3 regions of the Streptomyces sp. CB09001 genome follow, and region 3 is predicted to be linked to each of the others. Evidence: riboswitches for the same ligand, from Rfam matches in the RefSeq annotation. Region 3 holds a riboswitch; each other region holds the start of a gene.
The links. A riboswitch is a leader RNA that binds a small molecule or an ion and turns the genes downstream of it on or off. The one in region 3 is predicted to bind thiamine pyrophosphate.

Region 1: it holds a riboswitch for thiamine pyrophosphate, as region 3 does, so the genes downstream of both, C4J65_RS25165 (thiamine ABC transporter substrate-binding protein) here and thiC (phosphomethylpyrimidine synthase ThiC) in region 3, are expected to answer to the same signal.
Region 2: it holds a riboswitch for thiamine pyrophosphate, as region 3 does, so the genes downstream of both, thiO (glycine oxidase ThiO) here and thiC (phosphomethylpyrimidine synthase ThiC) in region 3, are expected to answer to the same signal.

Annotation. Positions count from the first base shown of each region.
Region 1 covers NZ_CP026730.1:5,366,949-5,372,708, reverse strand. Annotated here, with positions in the region: gene C4J65_RS25175 (ABC transporter ATP-binding protein) at 1-330, opposite strand, end outside; gene C4J65_RS25170 (iron ABC transporter permease) at 333-1,934, opposite strand; gene C4J65_RS25165 (thiamine ABC transporter substrate-binding protein) at 2,015-3,064, opposite strand; TPP riboswitch at 3,219-3,324, opposite strand; gene rlmN (23S rRNA (adenine(2503)-C(2))-methyltransferase RlmN) at 3,384-4,490, opposite strand; gene C4J65_RS36155 (hypothetical protein) at 4,534-4,710, opposite strand; gene C4J65_RS25155 (phosphatidate cytidylyltransferase) at 4,799-5,760, opposite strand, start outside.
Region 2 covers NZ_CP026730.1:1,579,458-1,585,217, forward strand. Annotated here, with positions in the region: gene C4J65_RS07400 (Rv2175c family DNA-binding protein) at 41-406, opposite strand; gene C4J65_RS07405 (FAD-dependent oxidoreductase) at 448-1,728, opposite strand; gene C4J65_RS07410 (hypothetical protein) at 1,725-2,111, opposite strand; TPP riboswitch at 2,164-2,275, shown strand; gene thiO (glycine oxidase ThiO) at 2,273-3,490, shown strand; gene thiS (sulfur carrier protein ThiS) at 3,487-3,687, shown strand; gene C4J65_RS07425 (thiazole synthase) at 3,690-4,487, shown strand; gene pknB (Stk1 family PASTA domain-containing Ser/Thr kinase) at 4,685-5,760, shown strand, end outside.
Region 3 covers NZ_CP026730.1:3,628,338-3,634,097, reverse strand. Annotated here, with positions in the region: gene C4J65_RS16720 (VWA domain-containing protein) at 1-715, opposite strand, end outside; gene thiC (phosphomethylpyrimidine synthase ThiC) at 796-2,634, opposite strand; TPP riboswitch at 2,627-2,816, opposite strand; gene C4J65_RS16710 (YibE/F family protein) at 2,888-4,423, shown strand; gene C4J65_RS16705 (SsgA family sporulation/cell division regulator) at 4,472-4,909, opposite strand; gene C4J65_RS16700 (IclR family transcriptional regulator C-terminal domain-containing protein) at 5,010-5,735, opposite strand.

The DNA.
Region 1 (5,760 bases), 1.7 Mb from region 3:
GGCCCGCGACGCTCCCCGCATCCGCGGCCCGAAGGCGATGTTTCCGGCCACGTCCCGCTGTGGGAACAGCTGGTGGTCCTGGAACATCAGCCCGACCTCGCGCTTGTGCGCGGGCACCCCGGACTGGTCCCGCCCGTCCAGCGTCACCCGCCCGGCGTCCAGCGGCTGGAGCCCGGCGACCGCCCGCAGCAGCGTCGACTTGCCGCTGCCGCTGGGCCCGAGCACGCACACCACCTCGTGCTCGGCGACCCCCAGGCCGACGTCGTCGAGTACGGCCCGCCCGCCGAAGCGGACGGTCGCGCCTTCCAGGCTCAACAGGCTGGGCGGCATGTCTAGAACTCCCCGCTCCGGTCGGTCCGCAGCCGCTCCAGCACCACCAGGGCCACGGCGCACACCAGCATCAGAATCGTCGAAAGGGCCATCGCCTGGCCGTAGTTCATGTCCCCGGGCCGGCCCAGCAGGCGCGCCACGGCCACCGGCAGCGTCGGGTTGTCGGGCCGTGCGATGAACACGGTCGCGCCGAACTCGCCCAGCGACACCGCGAAGGCGAACCCGGCCGCCACCAGCAGCGCCCGCCGCACCATCGGCAGGTCCACCTCGCGCCAGACCCGCCACGGCGACGCGCCCAGCACCGCGGCCGCCTCCCGCAGCCGTCCGTCCACCGCCCGCAGCACCGGCAGCATGGTCCGTACGACGAACGGGACGCCCACCAGCGCCTGCGCGAGCGGCACCAGGATCCAGGAGGCCCTGAGGTCCAGCGGCGGTTCGTCCAGCGCGATCAGGAATCCGAACCCGACCGTCACGGCCGACACCCCCAGCGGCAGCATCAGCAGCGCGTCGAATCCGCGCACGAAGCGGCCCGCGTCGCGCCGGGTGAGCGCGGTCGCGGCCAGCGCGCCGATCACCACGGCGATGGCGGTGGCGGCGACGGCGTACTGGAGGGAGTTGCCGATCGCCTCGATCGGCGGGACGAGGAAGGCGCCGCCGTCCTCGCGGGTCAGCGCCCGGTAGTAGCCGAAGCCGGACGCGCCGAGCGACCGCTGGACCAGTACCGCGAGCGGCAGCACCAGCAGGACGGCGATGACGCCCAGGACGCCGGCGAGCAGCGCCCACTGACCCGCTCCGCGCGGCCGGCGCGCGGTCGTGGCCGCGTCCACGAGCCGCAGTGCCGACTCCCGCCGCCGCACCGTCCAGGCGTGCACGGCGAGGACGGCGACGACCGCCGCGAACTGGATCAGCGTCAGGACGGCGGCCGTGGACAGGTCGAAGACCTGCGAGGTCTGGCGGTAGATCTCCACCTCCAGGGTGGAGAAGGTGGGTCCGCCGAGGATCTGGACGACACCGAAGGAGGTGAACGTGAACAGGAAGACCATCAGCGCGGCGGCGGCCACGGCGGGCGCCAGCGCGGGCAGCGTGACCTGCCGCCAGGCCCGCAGCCGGGAGGCGCCGAGCATCCGCGCGGCCTCCTCCTGCCGCGGGTCGAGCTGCGACCACAGTCCGCCGACGGTGCGGACGACCACGGCGTAGTTGAAGAAGACGTGCGCGAGCAGGATCGCCCACACCGTGGTGTCCAGGCGCATACCCCACAGCTCGTCGAGCAGCCCGCCGCGCCCGACCAGCGCCAGGAACGCCGTACCGACGACGACCGTCGGCAGCACGAACGGCACGGTCACCACGGCCCGCAGGACCTGCTTGCCGGGGAAGTCGAAGCGGGCGAAGACGTACGCGCCGGGCAGCGCGACCAGCAGCGTGAGACCGGTGGACGCCAGCGCCTGCCAGGTGGTGAACCACAGCACGTGCCGCACGTCGGACTGTGCGAGCACGTCCCCGATCCGACCGAGCTGCCAGACCCCGTCGACCTCGAGGCCGCGCGCGACGATGGCGGCGACGGGGTAGGCGAAGAAGACCGCGAAGAACGCGACGGGCAGGGCCATGAGGCCGAGCCGAGCCACGCTCCCGCGCGCGGTCCGCGCCGGCCGCACCGCCTGCTTCACCGGCTGCGTCCCTTCGTGCCCTACTTCAGTACGAGCGAGGTCCACGACTTGACCCACTGGTCGCGGTTGTCGGCGATCTTCACCGGGTCGAGGGTCTGCGGGTCCTTCGCCTGCGGCCCGAACTTCGAGAACACCTCGGGGACCTGCGCGCCCTCCCGCACCGGGTAGACAAACATGTTCAGCGGCATGTCCTCCTGGAAGGACTCGCTCAGCAGGAAGTCCAGGAGCGCCTTGCCGCCCTCGGGGTTCTTCGCGTTGCTGAGCAGACCCGCGTACTCGACCTGCCGGAAGCAGGTGCCGTCGGCGACGCCCGTGGGGGCGGTGGCCGGCTGCGGGTCGGCGTAGACGACCTCGACGGGCGGGGAGGAGGCGTAGGACACGACGAGCGGACGGTCGCCCTTGGCCTTCTTGCCGCCGGCCGAGCCGGAGAACTCCTCGTTGTACGCCTGCTCCCAGCTGTCGACGACCTTGACGCCGTTCGACTTGAGCTTCTTCCAGTAGCCCTCCCAGCCCGCGTCGCCGTACTTGGCGGCGGTGCCGAGCAGGAAGCCGAGGCCGGGCGAGGAGCTGCCCGCGTTCTCGGTGACGAGCAGGTCCTTGTACTCGGGCTTGACCAGGTCGTCGAGGGTCTTGGGCGGGGTCAGCCCGTGCTCGGCGAAGTACGCCTTGTCGTAGTTGACGCAGATGTCGCCGGTGTCGACGGGCGTGACCCGGTGCTTGTCCCGGTCGGCCCGGTACTCGGGCAGGACGAGGTCGGAGCCCTTGGCCTCGTACGGCTGGAACAGGCCGTTGTCGAGGGCGCGGGAGAGCAGGGTGTTGTCGACGCCGAAGAAGACGTCGCCCTGCGGGTTGTCCTTGGTGAGGATGGCCTTGTTGACGGCCTGTCCGGCGTCGCCGTCCTCCAGGACCTTGACCTTGTAGCCGGAGTTCTTCTCGAAGGCGGCGATCACGTCCTTGGACGCGGCCCACGAGTCGTGGCTGACCAGGGTCACGGTCTTGGAGCCGCCGGAGCCGCTGCCGTCGCCGCCGTCGTCGGACGAGGACCCGCAGGCGGCCAGCGTGCCGACCATGCCGAGCCCGACGGCCAGGACACTGACCTTCTTGGTGACGCCCTTCTTGGTGACGCCCTTCTTGGTGATGCTCACTGAATTCCTCCTGGGTGACCAGGAGAAGACGCGGCCCCGCCCGGAACCCCTGGCGAGGGTCCCGGGCAGGGCGCAACAGCTCGAGTGGTGACCGATCTCCCTACCCAGAATGACCTGGGCCAGGTTCGGAGGGTCTGCGGCCGGTGCCGCACTCTCAGCGCTGTGGCGCTCCCCTGTCGGAATATGAAGATGTGATGGCTTTGACGATGTACTGGATGTACTACTGATACTCCCGCCGGTCAGGTTACCGCTCGCTCGCGGCGAGCTGACCACACGCCCCGTCGATCTCCTGCCCACGGGTGTCCCGGATCGTCACCGGCACACCGTGCGCCGCGATGGCCTCCACGAACGCCTTCTCGTCCTCGGGCCGGGACGCGGTCCACTTGGAGCCGGGCGTCGGGTTGAGCGGGATCAGGTTGACGTGCACGGGCCTGCCCTTGAGCAGCCGCCCGAGCCGGTCGCCGCGCCAGGCCTGGTCGTTGATGTCGCGGATCAGGGCGTACTCGATGGACAGCCGGCGCCCGGACTTCGCCGCGTACTCGAACCCGGCGTCCAGCACCTCGCGCACCTTCCACCGCGTGTTGACGGGGACGAGGGTGTCGCGCAGCTCGTCGTCGGGGGCGTGCAGCGAGATGGCGAGCCGGCACTTGAAGCCCTCGCCGGTGAAGCGGTGGATCGCGGGGACGAGACCGACCGTGGAGACGGTGATGCCGCGCTGGGAGAGCCCCAGCCCGTCGGGCTCGGGGTCGGTGAGCCGGCGGATGGCGCCCACGACCCGGTTGTAGTTGGCGAGGGGCTCGCCCATGCCCATGAACACGATGTTGCTGAGCCGCGCGGGGCCTCCCGGGACCTCGCCGTCCCTGAGCGCCCGCATGCCGTCCACGATCTGGTGCACGATCTCGGCGGTCGACAGGTTGCGGTCCAGGCCGGCCTGGCCGGTGGCGCAGAACGGGCAGTTCATCCCGCAGCCCGCCTGGGAGCTGATGCACATGGTCACCCGGTCCGGGTAGCGCATGAGCACCGACTCGACGAGCGTCCCGTCGAACAGCTTCCACAGCGTCTTGCGCGTGGTCCCCTGGTCGGTCGACAGGTGCCGCACGACCGTCATCAGCTCGGGCAGCAACGCTTCCCGCAGCCCCTCGCGCGAACCGGCGGGGATGTCGGTCCACTGCTCGGGGGCGTGCGCGTACCGCGCGAAGTAGTGCTGCGAGAGCTGCTTCGCACGGAACGGCTTCTCACCGATCGCGGCGACAGCCTCCTTGCGCTCGGCAGGCGTGAGGTCGGCAAGGTGCCGCGGCGGCTTCTTGACTCCGCGCGGCGCGACGAATGTGAGTTCTCCGGGCTTAGGCATGGCTGTACCAGTGTCGCAGATCGACAAGGGTGACCCGAGCGGCTCAGAACAGGCCCGCGACCAAGGCGACGACCGTGGTGACGTACTGCTTTGTGCGGTGCCACGGACCGCAGTAGCGGCGCACCCTGCGCCGGCCCTTCTGGTCGAGGAGGGCCCGGCACCACACGCAGGGCAGATCGCCGTGGTATCTGCCGTCGTCGCCCCGCCTCGCCTGCGCCATGGCGGAACTTTAGACGATCACTGGGCAGGGCCACATGGGAACGGCCCCCGCCTGTGCAGGCGGAGGCCGTTCACCGAAGTCGTGTCGGTCACCCCGACCCCACGAAGATCACCAGCAGCAGCCACACCACCGGTGCCGTCGGCAGCAGCGAGTCCAGGCGGTCCATGATGCCGCCGTGGCCCGGCAGGAGGGTGCCCATGTCCTTGATGCCGAGGTCCCGCTTGATCATGGACTCGCCGAGGTCGCCCAGCGTGGCGCTGACGGCGACCACGAGGCCGAGCAGCAGGCCCTGCCACCAGGCGCCGTCGTCGATCAGGAACTGCATGCACAGCGCACCCGCCGCCATGGCGAACGCGACCGCTCCCAGCAGGCCCTCGCGGGTCTTGCCGGGGCTGATGCGCGGGGCGAGCTTCTTCCTGCCGAAGCGCCATCCGACGGCGTAGGCCCCGGTGTCGCTGACGACCGTCAGTATCAGGAAGACCAGGACGCGCCAGGCGCCGTCGTCCGCCGCCAGCATCATGGCGACGAACGTGGCCAGGAACGGCACGTAGAACGCGGCGAAGAGGCCCGCCGTGACGTCCTTGAGGTAACCCTCCGGCGGCTCCGTCATCCGCCAGACCAGGACCGCGAGCGCGGTGAGGGCCATGGCGACCCACGCGCCCTCGGCGCCGCGCGCGTAGCCGGCGACCACCATCGCGGCGCCGCCGATCGCGAGCGGTACGAGGGGCGCCTTGATGCCCTTGCGCTCCTCCAGCCGCTTGGTCAGCTCCCACAGACCCACCACGACGGCGACCGCGATCACACCGACGAAGACCGCCTTGACGACGAACAGCGACGCGACGATCACCACGCCGAGGCCGACGCCGACCCCTATCGCCGCACCCAGGTCACGCCCCGCGCTCTTCTTCTGCGGCGACGGCTGGGACTGCGCCGGCTGCGGGGCGTCGGGCATGGGCTCCGGATTCTGCGGCACCGCCGCATACGGCTGCGCCGACGGGTTCTGGTCGCGGTACGGCTCGTCGCGAACGGGCTGGTCGTGAAGCGGCTCGT
Region 2 (5,760 bases), 2.0 Mb from region 3:
GGCGGTGTGGCGGATCGGTGGTGCCGGATCGGTGATGGGGTCAGACGGCGAGCGCCTGGGCGCGGCGCTTCACCTCCGTACCGCGATTCTCACTGAGCGCCTGGGCGGGGGTGCCCGGCAGGCTCGGGTCGGGCGTGAAGAGCCACTCCAGCATCTCCTCGGCCGTGAAGCCGTCGTCCCGCAGCAGCGTCAGGGTCCCGACCAGGCCCTTGACGACCTTGTCCTCGTCGATGAAGGCCGCGGGGATGTGCAGCGCGCGGTTCTCACCGCGGCGTACGGCGATGAGCTGGCCCTCCTTGATCAGCTGGCGTACCCGGGTCACCTCGACGCCGAGCATCTCGGCGATGTCGGGAACGGTGAGCCAGGCGGGCACGAGAGCATCGGTCTTTGCGTCAATCTCGGTCACGCCTCCAGCCTGCCACCTGGCACTGACAGTCGGAAACCTGGCTACGCCGTGGCCGCCGTCGCCGCCTTCAGCGGCTTCGCCGGGTCGGCCAGCAGGTCCGGGTCCATCGGCGTACCCGCCTGGATCAGGCGCCTGCCCTGCGCCAGGTCGCGGGGGCGGCCCACCGCGAGCAGGGCGACCAGGCGGCCCTCGCGCAGCCAGCAGACCGTCCACGCCGGGCTCGCGGGGTCGCCGCGCCACACGGTGGTGTCGGCGGCGGTGTGGTGACCGGCGTACTGGACGAAGCGGCCGAACTGCTCGGACCAGAAGTAGGGCACCGGATCGTAGGCCGCCGGGGCCTCGCCGCCCGGGGAGCCGACGATGTCGGCGGCGACCGCGCGCGGGCCCTGGAGGGCGTTGTCCCAGTGGTGCACCAGCAGCCGCTCGCCGTAGCGGGCGGAGGGGAAGGAGGCGCAGTCGCCGACCGCGTGGACGTCCGGCGCGGAGGTGCGCAGGCGGTCGTCGGCCAGGACCTCGCCGTGCGCACCGAGGGCGATGCCGGACGCGGCGAGCCAGCCGGTGGCCGGGCGGGCGCCGATGCCGACGACGACCGCGTCGGCGGTCAGCCGGGTTCCGTCGTCGAGCACGACCCGGCCGGACTCGCCGGGGCCGCCGGACTCGACGCGCGCCACGCGCGCGCGGGTGCGCAGTTCCGCCCCGGCGTCCGCGTACCAGCCGGTCATCGGCGCGGCGACCTCGGCGGGCAGCGCGTCGGCCAGCGGCCGGTCGGCGGCCTCCACCACGGTCACCGCGCAGCCCGCCTCGCGCGCGGCGGTGGCGAACTCGGCGCCGATCCAGCCCGCGCCGACGACCACGACGTCATGCTGCCGGGCGAGCACCGGCCGCAGCCGTTCCGCGTCGTCCAGGGTGCGCAGCAGGTGCACGCCGGGCACGCCCTCGGCGCCGGGGAGCCGGACCGGTTCGGCGCCGGTCGCAAGGACGAGGACGTCGTACGGCACGGGCCCCTCGGAGGTGTCCAGGACGTGCTCCGCGGGGCGGACGCCCAGGGCCTCGCAGCCCAGCCGCAGGGTGATGCCGAGCGCCTCGAAGTCGACGTCGAAGGCGGAGCCCTCCGCGGTGCCGAGCAGGACGGCCTTGGACAGCGGGGGACGGTCGTACGGCTGGTGCGGCTCCGCACCGATCAGGGTCACCGGGCCGGCGAAGCCCTGTTCCCGCAGGGCGACCGCGGTTTGTACGCCCGCCATCCCGGCGCCCACCACGACCGCGCGGCGCTCCGCGTCCGCCGCCGGTCCCTGTCCCCGTTCCCGCGTCTGCTCGCTCACCTGATCACCATAGACACCCGGCGTTTCGCCGGTCGGTGCCCGTGCGCGGTGAGCTGCTCCACCACGCTGGTCCCGCTGCCCGGCTGCGACTCCCACTCCCAGGTCTCGTCCAGTCGCACGCGCCCGTCCGGCAGTTCGACGACGGTGGAGACGCAGTGCCCCGACGACGTGCTGCCGTCGGTCTTGAGCTGCACGTACCGGAAGTCGAGGCGGTCGCCCTCCCGGGTGCCCACCAGCCGCCCGCGGACGACGTCACCCCCCTCGTACTCGGCCCACACGGCGCCGTCCTGCTCGTGGTAGGTGAACCGGGTCCGGGTGCCCACCTGGCCGGGCGCCTGGTCGGCGACGGGGGCGAGGACGAGACCGTCGAGTGAACGCGCCACGGGTGGAGGCTCCCTTACACGTGCGTTGCGCTGCGGGCTAGGGTGGCCAACGTAAGGCACTCGCGGGAGCCCGGACGCACCGGGCTGAGAGGGAGGCTGGCGGCCTCCGACCGTACGAACCTGATCCGGGTCATGCCGGCGAAGGGAGGGGCTGGACGCCCATGTCGTCTCCGTTGTCGTCTCCATCACACACACCTCCGCACACGCCTCGTACGCCTCGCACACCCGACGTGCTCGTCGTCGGCGGCGGCATCATCGGCCTCGTCACCGCCTGGCGGGCCGCGCGGCGCGGGCTGGTCACCGCGCTCGTGGATCCCGAGCCCGGCGGCGGGGCGGCCCAGGTGGCGGCCGGGATGCTGGCCGCCGTCACGGAGCTGCACTACGGCGAGGAGACGCTGCTCGCGCTGAACCTCGCCTCGGCCCGCCGCTACCCGGAGTTCGCGGCCGAGCTGACCGAGCTGACCGGTCACGACCTCGGCTACCGGCGCTGCGGCACCCTCGCCGTCGCGCTGGACGCCGACGACCGCGCCCACCTGCGCGAACTGCACGCGCTCCAGCAGCGCTCCGGCCTGGAGTCCGAGTGGCTGTCGGGGCGCGAGTGCCGACGTCTGGAGCCGATGCTCGCGCCGGGCGTGCGCGGGGGGCTCCGGGTGGACGGCGACCACCAGATCGACCCCCGCCGCCTCGCCCACGCGCTGGTGGCCGCCTGTGAACACGCGGGCGTGGTCTTCCACCGGGTGTGGGCCGAGCGGCTCACCGTCGGACGCGGGGAGCGGGCCACGGGCGTCGTCACCGCCGACGGCACCGCCCTGGAGGCCGGGCAGGTGGTGCTGGCCGGGGGCAGCCTGAGCGGGCGGCTCGACGGCGTGCCGGAGGCCGTACTGCCGCCGGTGCGGCCGGTGAAGGGGCAGGTACTGCGGCTGACCATGCCGCGGACGCCCGGGCCGCTGCTGAACCGGACCGTGCGCGCCGTGGTGCGCGGCAACCACGTCTACCTGGTGCCCCGGGAGAGCGGCGAACTGGTCGTCGGCGCCACCAGCGAGGAGCTGGGCTGGGACACGACGGTCACCGCGGGCGGTGTCTACGAGCTGCTGCGCGACGCGCACGAGCTGGTCCCCGGCATCACGGAGCTGCCCCTGACGGAGACCCGCGCGGGTCTGCGCCCAGGTTCCCCGGACAACGCGCCGCTGCTCGGCCCGACCGCGCTGGACGGCCTGCTGCTGGCCACCGGTCACCACCGCAACGGCGTCCTGCTCACCCCCGTCACCGGCGACGTCATGGCGGACGCCCTGACCGGCGGGGAGCTGCCGGAGGAGGCCCGTCCCTTCAGCCCGCGGCGCTTCAGTGCCGCCCCCGCACTCTCGGAGCAGCCCGCATGAACATCTCCGTCAACGGCGAGCCGCGCGAGGTGGCTCCCGGCACCGCCCTGGACGCGCTGGTGGGCACGCTCACCGCGGCCCCGTCCGGAGTGGCCGCCGCCCTGAACGAGACCGTGGTCCCGCGCGCGGTGTGGTCCGCCACCGCCCTGGCCGACGGCGACCGTGTCGAGATCCTCACCGCCGTCCAAGGAGGCTGACCATGGCCGACGATCCCTTCGTCCTCGGCGGCACGACGTACGCGTCCCGCCTGATCATGGGTACGGGCGGGGCGCCCAGCCTGGACGTGCTGGAGCGCGCGCTGGTGGCCTCCGGGACGGAACTGACGACCGTCGCGATGCGCCGGGTGAACGCCTCGGTGCACGGCTCGGTGCTGTCCGTGCTGGAGCGGCTCGGCATCCGGGTGCTGCCGAACACGGCAGGCTGCTTCACCGCCGGGGAGGCGGTACTCACCGCCCGCCTGGCGCGCGAGGCGCTCGGCACGGACCTGGTCAAGCTGGAGGTCGTCGCCGACGAGCGCACCCTGCTGCCGGACCCGGTCGAGCTGCTGGACGCGGCGGAGACGCTGGTCGACGACGGGTTCACCGTACTGCCGTACACCAACGACGACCCGGTGCTCGCGCGGAAGCTGGAGGACGCCGGGTGCGCGGCGATCATGCCACTGGGCTCGCCGATCGGGTCCGGGCTCGGGATCCGCAACCCGCACAACTTCCAGCTGATCGTGGAGCACGCGCGCGTGCCGGTGATCCTGGACGCCGGGGCCGGTACGGCCTCGGACGTGGCGCTGGCGATGGAGCTGGGGTGCGCGGGTGTGATGCTGGCCTCGGCGGTGACGCGGGCGCAGGAGCCGGTGCTGATGGCCTCCGCGATGCGCTCCGCGGTGGAGGCGGGGAGGCTGGCTCGGCGGGCCGGGCGGATTCCGCGGCGGCATTTCGCCGAGGCGTCGTCTCCTGCGGAGGGCTTGGCGGTGCTGGATCCGGAGCGGCCCGCTTTTGAGTGACCCGGCGCTCGTCCGGGGTCTTCTCCTCCACCCGCGCACCGCCCGTTCCCAGTCGGGCAGGAAGTGGACCACTCGCGTGGGGGTGCGCCGCCGGCGGCGGCGCTGGGTGCGTGGGAAGCGTCACAGATGCGCTGCAGTCCCGGTCCGATTCCGTTCGGCGACGCGGGGTGTCCGTGGTGGCTCGTAGACTCACCTGCGTGGACACGACCCTTCAGGACCCTCTCGTCGGGCAGGTGCTCGACGGCCGGTACCGCGTCGAGGCGCGGATCGCGGTCGGCGGGATGGCCACGGTCTACCGGGCCGTGGACACCCGCCTGGACCGCGTGCTCGCGCTGAAGGTGATGCACCCGACGCTCGCGACCGACGCCACCTTCGTCGAGCGGTTCATCCGCGAGGCCAAGTCGGTGGCCCGGCTCGACCACCCCAATGTCGTCCAGGTCTTCGACCAGGGGGCCGAGGGGGCGTACGTCTACCTGGCGATGGAGTACATCGCGGGCTGCACCCTGCGGGACGTGCTGCGCGAGCGCGGGGCGCTGAGGCCGCGGGCCGCGCTGGACATCCTGGAGCCGGTCCTCGCCGCGCTCGGCGCCGCGCACCGGGCGGGGTTCGTGCACCGGGACATGAAGCCGGAGAACGTGCTGATAGGTGACGACGGCCGGGTCAAGGTCGCCGACTTCGGCCTGGTCCGCGCCGTGGACACCGTGACCAGCACCACCGGTGCCGTCCTCGGCACCGTCTCCTACCTGGCGCCCGAGCAGATCGAGCACGGCACCGCCGATCCCAGGGTCGACGTGTACGCGTGCGGTGTCGTGCTGTACGAGATGCTGACCGGCGCCAAGCCGCACGACGGTGACTCTCCCGCGGCGGTGCTCTACAAGCACCTCCACGAGGACGTGCCGCCGCCGTCGGCCGCCGTGCCGGAGCTGGCGTACGAGCTGGACGAACTGGTCGCCGCGGCGACCGCGCGCAACCCGGAGATCCGGCCGCACGACGCCGTGGCGCTGCTGGCGCGGGCCCGCGAGGCGCGTGAGTCGCTGAGCGCGGATCAGCTGGACGCGGTGCCGCCGCAGGCGCTCGCCGCGGAGCACGACAACGCCGACGACCGCACGAGCGTGATCCCGCGCGCGCTGACCATGCCCCGGCCGCTGCCGGTCAACGAGGACGACGAGTCCGCCGGCCCGGACGGCCGCTTCGCCTCGGACGGCGTCAACCGCACCAGCCGGCTGGCCGCTCCCCCGCCTGCCCCCTCCCCGTCCCGCCGGCTGCGGCTGCG
Region 3 (5,760 bases):
GCATGTCCACGGGCAGGCGCTCCTCGCCCTTGGTGAGCCGGGGGCCGGTGGCGGCCGGCGCCGGGGCCGAGGCCGGTGGCGGCGGCGGTACGGCCGTCGTCGGCCGGGCGGGCACCGGAGGAGCCGTCGGCGGGACGGTGGCCGGGGTGGCGGGCCCCGTCGGGGGAGCCTCGTCGTCGACGGTGATGCCGAAGTCGGTCGCCAGCCCCGCGAGCCCGGAGGCGTAGCCCTGCCCGACCGCACGGAATTTCCACGCCCCCTGGCGCCGGTACAACTCGCCGCCGACCAGCGCGGTCTCCGTACCGGCCGTGATGTCGAACCGGGCCAGTTCGGTACCGCTCGTGGCGTCCAGCAGCCGCAGCGACAGCCCCGGGACCCGGCCGAAGGTGCCGCCGTCCGCCGAGGCGCACAGGACGATGCGTTCGACCGCCGACTCGACCGCACTCAGATCCACTTCGACGGCATCGGTCGTGACACCCGCCTCCGTGCCGGGGCCGACCCGCTTGCCCAGGTGGCCCACCGCGCCGGACGTGTGACGGGGTTGGTTGTAGAAGACGAAGTCACCGTCGTCCCGCACCCGTCCGGCCGAGGTGAGCAGCAGGGCGGAGGCGTCGACCTCGGGGACGCCCGGTCCCGGGGACCACACGAGTTCGGCGCGCACCGCGGGGGAGTCGACGGCGACGTTGGCACCCTTGCTCAGGGAGGTGGCTGTCATGCGCCCAGTCTGCCGAGCAGGGCCCCTCCGCGGGGAGAGGGCCGACCCTGCGGCCTGTCCCCCTCCCCACGCGGGTGCACTCAGTCCGCGATCGGCAGGTACACGCGGTTGCCCGCCGCCGCGAACTCCTTCGACTTCTGCGCCATGCCCTCCTCGATCTCGCCCTTGCTGCCCCCGTGCTCCCGGCGAATGTCCTGCGAGATCTTCATCGAGCAGAACTTGGGCCCGCACATGGAACAGAAGTGAGCGGTCTTGGCGGGCTCGGCCGGCAGTGTCTCGTCGTGGAACTCCCGGGCCGTGTCCGGGTCGAGGGCCAGGTTGAACTGGTCCTCCCACCGGAACTCGAACCGGGCGTCCGACAGCGCGTCGTCCCACTCCTGTGCACCTGGGTGACCCTTGGCGAGGTCGGCGGCATGGGCGGCGATCTTGTAGGTGATGACGCCGGTCTTGACGTCGTCACGGTTGGGCAGGCCCAGGTGTTCCTTGGGCGTGACGTAGCAGAGCATGGCCGTGCCCCACCAGGCGATCATCGCGGCACCGATGCCGGAGGTGATGTGGTCGTACGCCGGCGCGACGTCCGTCGTCAGCGGGCCGAGCGTATAGAACGGAGCTTCATCGCAGATCTCCTGCTGAAGGTCGATGTTCTCCTTGATCTTGTGCATCGGGACATGTCCCGGGCCCTCGATCATGGTCTGTACGTTGCAACGCTTGGCGATCCGGTTGAGTTCCCCGAGCGTGCGCAACTCGGCGAACTGCGCCTCGTCGTTGGCGTCCGCGATCGACCCCGGACGCAGACCGTCGCCGAGGGAGTAGGTGACGTCGTAGGCGGCGAGGATCTCGCAGAGTTCCTCGAAGTTCTCGTAGAGGAACGACTCCTTGTGGTGCGCCAGGCACCACGCCGCCATGATCGATCCGCCGCGCGAGACGATGCCGGTCTTGCGGTTCGCGGTCAGGGGGACGTACGGCAGGCGCACGCCCGCGTGGACCGTCATGTAGTCCACACCCTGCTCGGCCTGTTCGATGACGGTGTCCTTGTAGATCTCCCAGGTCAGCTCCTCGGCACGGCCGTCGACCTTCTCCAGGGCCTGGTAGAGCGGCACGGTTCCGATGGGAACGGGGGAGTTGCGCAGGACCCACTCGCGGGTGGTGTGGATGTTGCGGCCGGTGGAGAGGTCCATGACCGTGTCCGCACCCCACCGGGTCGCCCAGGTCATCTTGTCCACCTCCTCCTCGATGGAGGACGTCACGGCCGAGTTGCCGATGTTGGCGTTGACCTTCACCAGGAACCGCTTGCCGATGATCATCGGCTCGATCTCGGGGTGGTTGACGTTGGCGGGCAGCACGGCACGTCCCGCGGCGATCTCCTCGCGGACCACCTCCGGGGAGACGTTCTCCCGGACGGCCACGTACTCCATCTCCGGCGTGATCTCGCCCCGTCGCGCGTAGGCGAGCTGCGTGACCGCGCTGCCGTCCCGGCCCCGGCGCGGCTGGCGCGGGCGTCCGGGGAAGACGGCATCGAGGTTGCGCAGGCCGCCGCGCGGCGAGGTGTGCTTGAGTCCGTCGTCCTCGGGACGGACGGGACGGCCCGCGTACTCCTCGGTGTCGCCGCGAGCGATGATCCAGTTCTCCCGCAGTGGCGCCAGTCCCCTGCGGACATCGGTGTCGACGAGTGGATCCGTGTACGGGCCCGAGGTGTCGTACAGCGTGACCGACTGCCCGTTGGTGAGGTGCACCTGACGGACCGGCACCCGCAGATCGGGGCGCGATCCCTCGACGTACGCCTTGTGCCAGCCGATGGACTTTCCGGCCTCCGTGGTCTCCGCGGTGTCCTCCTGTGCGGAGTCCTGCGTGGAGTCCTGCGTCGAGTGCTGTGCGGTGCTCTGTGCGGAGGCAGGCGTGCGTGCGTCCTTGATGGTCATGAGACCTACTCCCTACGCCGGCATTACCCGGTAACAGGTTCGGCGGTCGACGCAGCGGCTTCCGTCTGTCGACGCTTCGTGGGATACGTCACTCGACTTCGGTGACGTTTCCCGTGAAACATCGCTGGAACGGAGGTCAGCGCCCTCTCAGCCCGGTGCTCCGAGCTCCCGCGTGTACAAAGGTGCCTCCACGCTAGCCCCCATTCGGGCGCGGTGAACAGAGGGCCCCCCTCGTTCTTGCGATGATCGGGCGGTGACCACACCGCAGCATCCCTCCTTCCCGCCGCGCCGGCCCCGCCGGGGACCGAACGCCGAAGAGGGCGACGGCCGGGCAGCCGGCCACGTCCCCGGCGTCGCTGACGACGTGAACGCCGGCAGACATGAGGCGGGTTACGGGCACGATGCGGACCATGGACACGGCGCGGGCGGTGGACACGGCGCGGGCGGCGGGCACGGCGCGGGCGACGGACACGGCGGCGGGCACGGGCACTCGCACGGGCACGGACCGGCGGCTCCCGTCTCCCGGCATCTGCGGAAGGTCATCGCCGCGATCCTGATCCCCTTCACCGCGGCCGTACTGGTCGGGTTGGCGGTGCTGTGGCCGGGCGGCGCACCGCCGCACGAGCGCACCGGCGTCGGCTTCGACCGGCAGACGCAGCAGGCCACGGTCACCAAGGTGGTCGAACTGAGCTGCCAGTCCGTCAACGCCTCGGGCGGTGTCCCGACCGGCGACACATCCACCGCCGAGGGTTCCTCCGCGGTGCAGCAGGCGAAGGGCGACTGCAAACGGGCGACCATCCGCGTCGACACCGGCGACGACAAGGGCCGCACGTTCGACGAGATCGTGCAGCCGGACCAGTCACGGCAGTTGCACGAGGGGCAGGAGGTGGTGGTCGCCTACGAGCCCTCCGCGCCGAAGGACCTGCAGTACTCGGTGACCGACATCAACCGCAGGCTCCCCCTGGCCCTGCTCGCCGGCATCTTCGCCCTCGCCGTCGTGGTCGTCGGACGACTGCGCGGACTCATGGCGCTGGTTTCGCTGGCCATCAGCTTCCTGCTGCTGAACTTCTTCATCCTGCCCGCCATCCTGCAGGGCTCGAACCCCCTGGTCGTGGCGGTGATCGGGTCCAGCGCCATCATGCTGATCGCGTTGTACCTGTGCCACGGACTGTCGGCCCGCACCTCCGTGGCGGTGCTCGGCACCCTGATCTCGCTGCTGCTGATCGGCGTGCTCGGGTCGCTCTTCATCGGCTGGGCCGCGCTCACCGGCAACACGGACGACAACACCGGCCTCATCCACGGCCTGTACCCGTCCATCGACATGAGTGGTCTGCTGCTCGCCGGGGTCATCATCGGTTCGCTCGGTGTCCTCGACGACGTGACGGTCACCCAGACCTCGGCGGTGTGGGAACTGCACGAGGCCAACCCGACGATGGGCTGGCGCGGTCTGTACCGCGCGGGCATCCGCATCGGCCGCGACCACATCGCCTCGGTCGTGAACACGCTCGTCCTCGCCTACGCGGGCGCGGCGCTGCCCCTGCTGCTGCTGTTCTCGATCGCGCAGAGCGGTGTCGGGACCGTCGCCAACAGCGAGCTGGTCGCGGAGGAGATCGTGCGGACGCTGGTCGGCTCGATCGGGCTGGTGGCCTCCGTGCCGGTCACCACGGCCCTGGCCGCCCTGGTCGTGTCGGCGGACCGGCCGGCCGAACGACCGGCCCGGGCGGCGACGGCGGGTGGCGGGGCCAGTGCCCCGGCCCGTGGCGGGCGGGGCCGTCGCCGCAAGCGCTGACGCGTCCGGCGAAGCGTTACGCCACCACCGCCTGGCTGCCGGAACGGTTCAGCCCGCGCTCTGTTCCTCCGCCAGGATGCGGTCCAGGGCCTCGTCGAGGTGGCTGTCGAAGTCGGCGAGCGCACCCTCCTGGCCCAGCGGCACCAGCTTGTCGGTGCGGTCGAGGAAGGCCACCAGGGGCGCGGCGGAGGAACGGAACAGTGCCTGGTCGCTGCCGACCTGAAGGCGGATCAGCACCTCGGCCAGCGGCTCGGGCTCCACCGGTGCGATGCGTACGTCACCGTCGCCGCAGGGCCGGCCCACCCCGTCGACCAGCAGCTCCCGGCCGAAGGCCCAGGTCACCGGCGCGTCTCCGGGCAGATGGAAGGTCAGGCGTACGGCATAGGGATCCCGGGTCTCGTAGCGCAGTTCCACCGGGATGCGGAAAGAGAGCTCCTCGGACACGAGAAAGCTCATCATGACCTCTGCCTGTACGGACTCGCCCATTCGCCTACCCCGTCATTCGCCGTCGACTGTCCGGGAATCAAACCTCTAACACTGGTGGCATCTTGCTCAACGTACACACCAGATCACAAGGAGTGAGTTTTCAGATACTGATAGAGAGCGCGAGGGACCCCAGACGCCTCCCCACCTCGTTCTGCAGCCGCTGAGCCGCGGGGAGCAAACGGTCCGCCTGATGGAGGGGCAGTGAGATGGCCATCGTGGCGGCCGTGGTGCCGACGGTGATCGGGATCGCCGCGCAGACCGTCCCCAGCGCGTACTCCTGGCGCTCGGTCACCGGCGTCATCCGGCGCATGCGTTCCAGTCGCTTCAGGAGACTGTGGCCGTCACGCACCGTGTACGGAGTGAGGGGCTGCACCGGGTAGCGGTGCAGGTGGTCGCGGCGCGCGTCCTCGTCCAGCTGGGACAGCAGGCACTGTCCGATGGCGTGTGCGTGTCCCGTCTCCCGGAAGTCCGCCCACTCCTCGACCGCCGGATTGCCCGGGGTGTCGGAGACGCACATGACCTCGATCTCGCCGTCCCGGTACATGGCGTAGTACACGGGAACGCCGATCGCGTCGCGCCAGCGCGCCATGGTGTCCACCACCGTGCTGCGACGTTTCTGCTCGGCCCCGCTGCTGCTCAGCCGCTCGGCGGCCTCACCGAGGAAGAACAGTCCCTTCTCCCGGCGCAGATAGCCCTCGTGCACCAGGGTGCGCAGCAGGTGGTACGCCGTGGGCAAGGCCAGCCCCGTCTCGCGGGCCAGCTGTTTGGCGGGGGCTCCGTACTCGTGCTCCGCGACGCGCTCGAGCAGGCGCATCGCCCGCTGCACGGAGCCGATCAGAGTGGCGGACGGC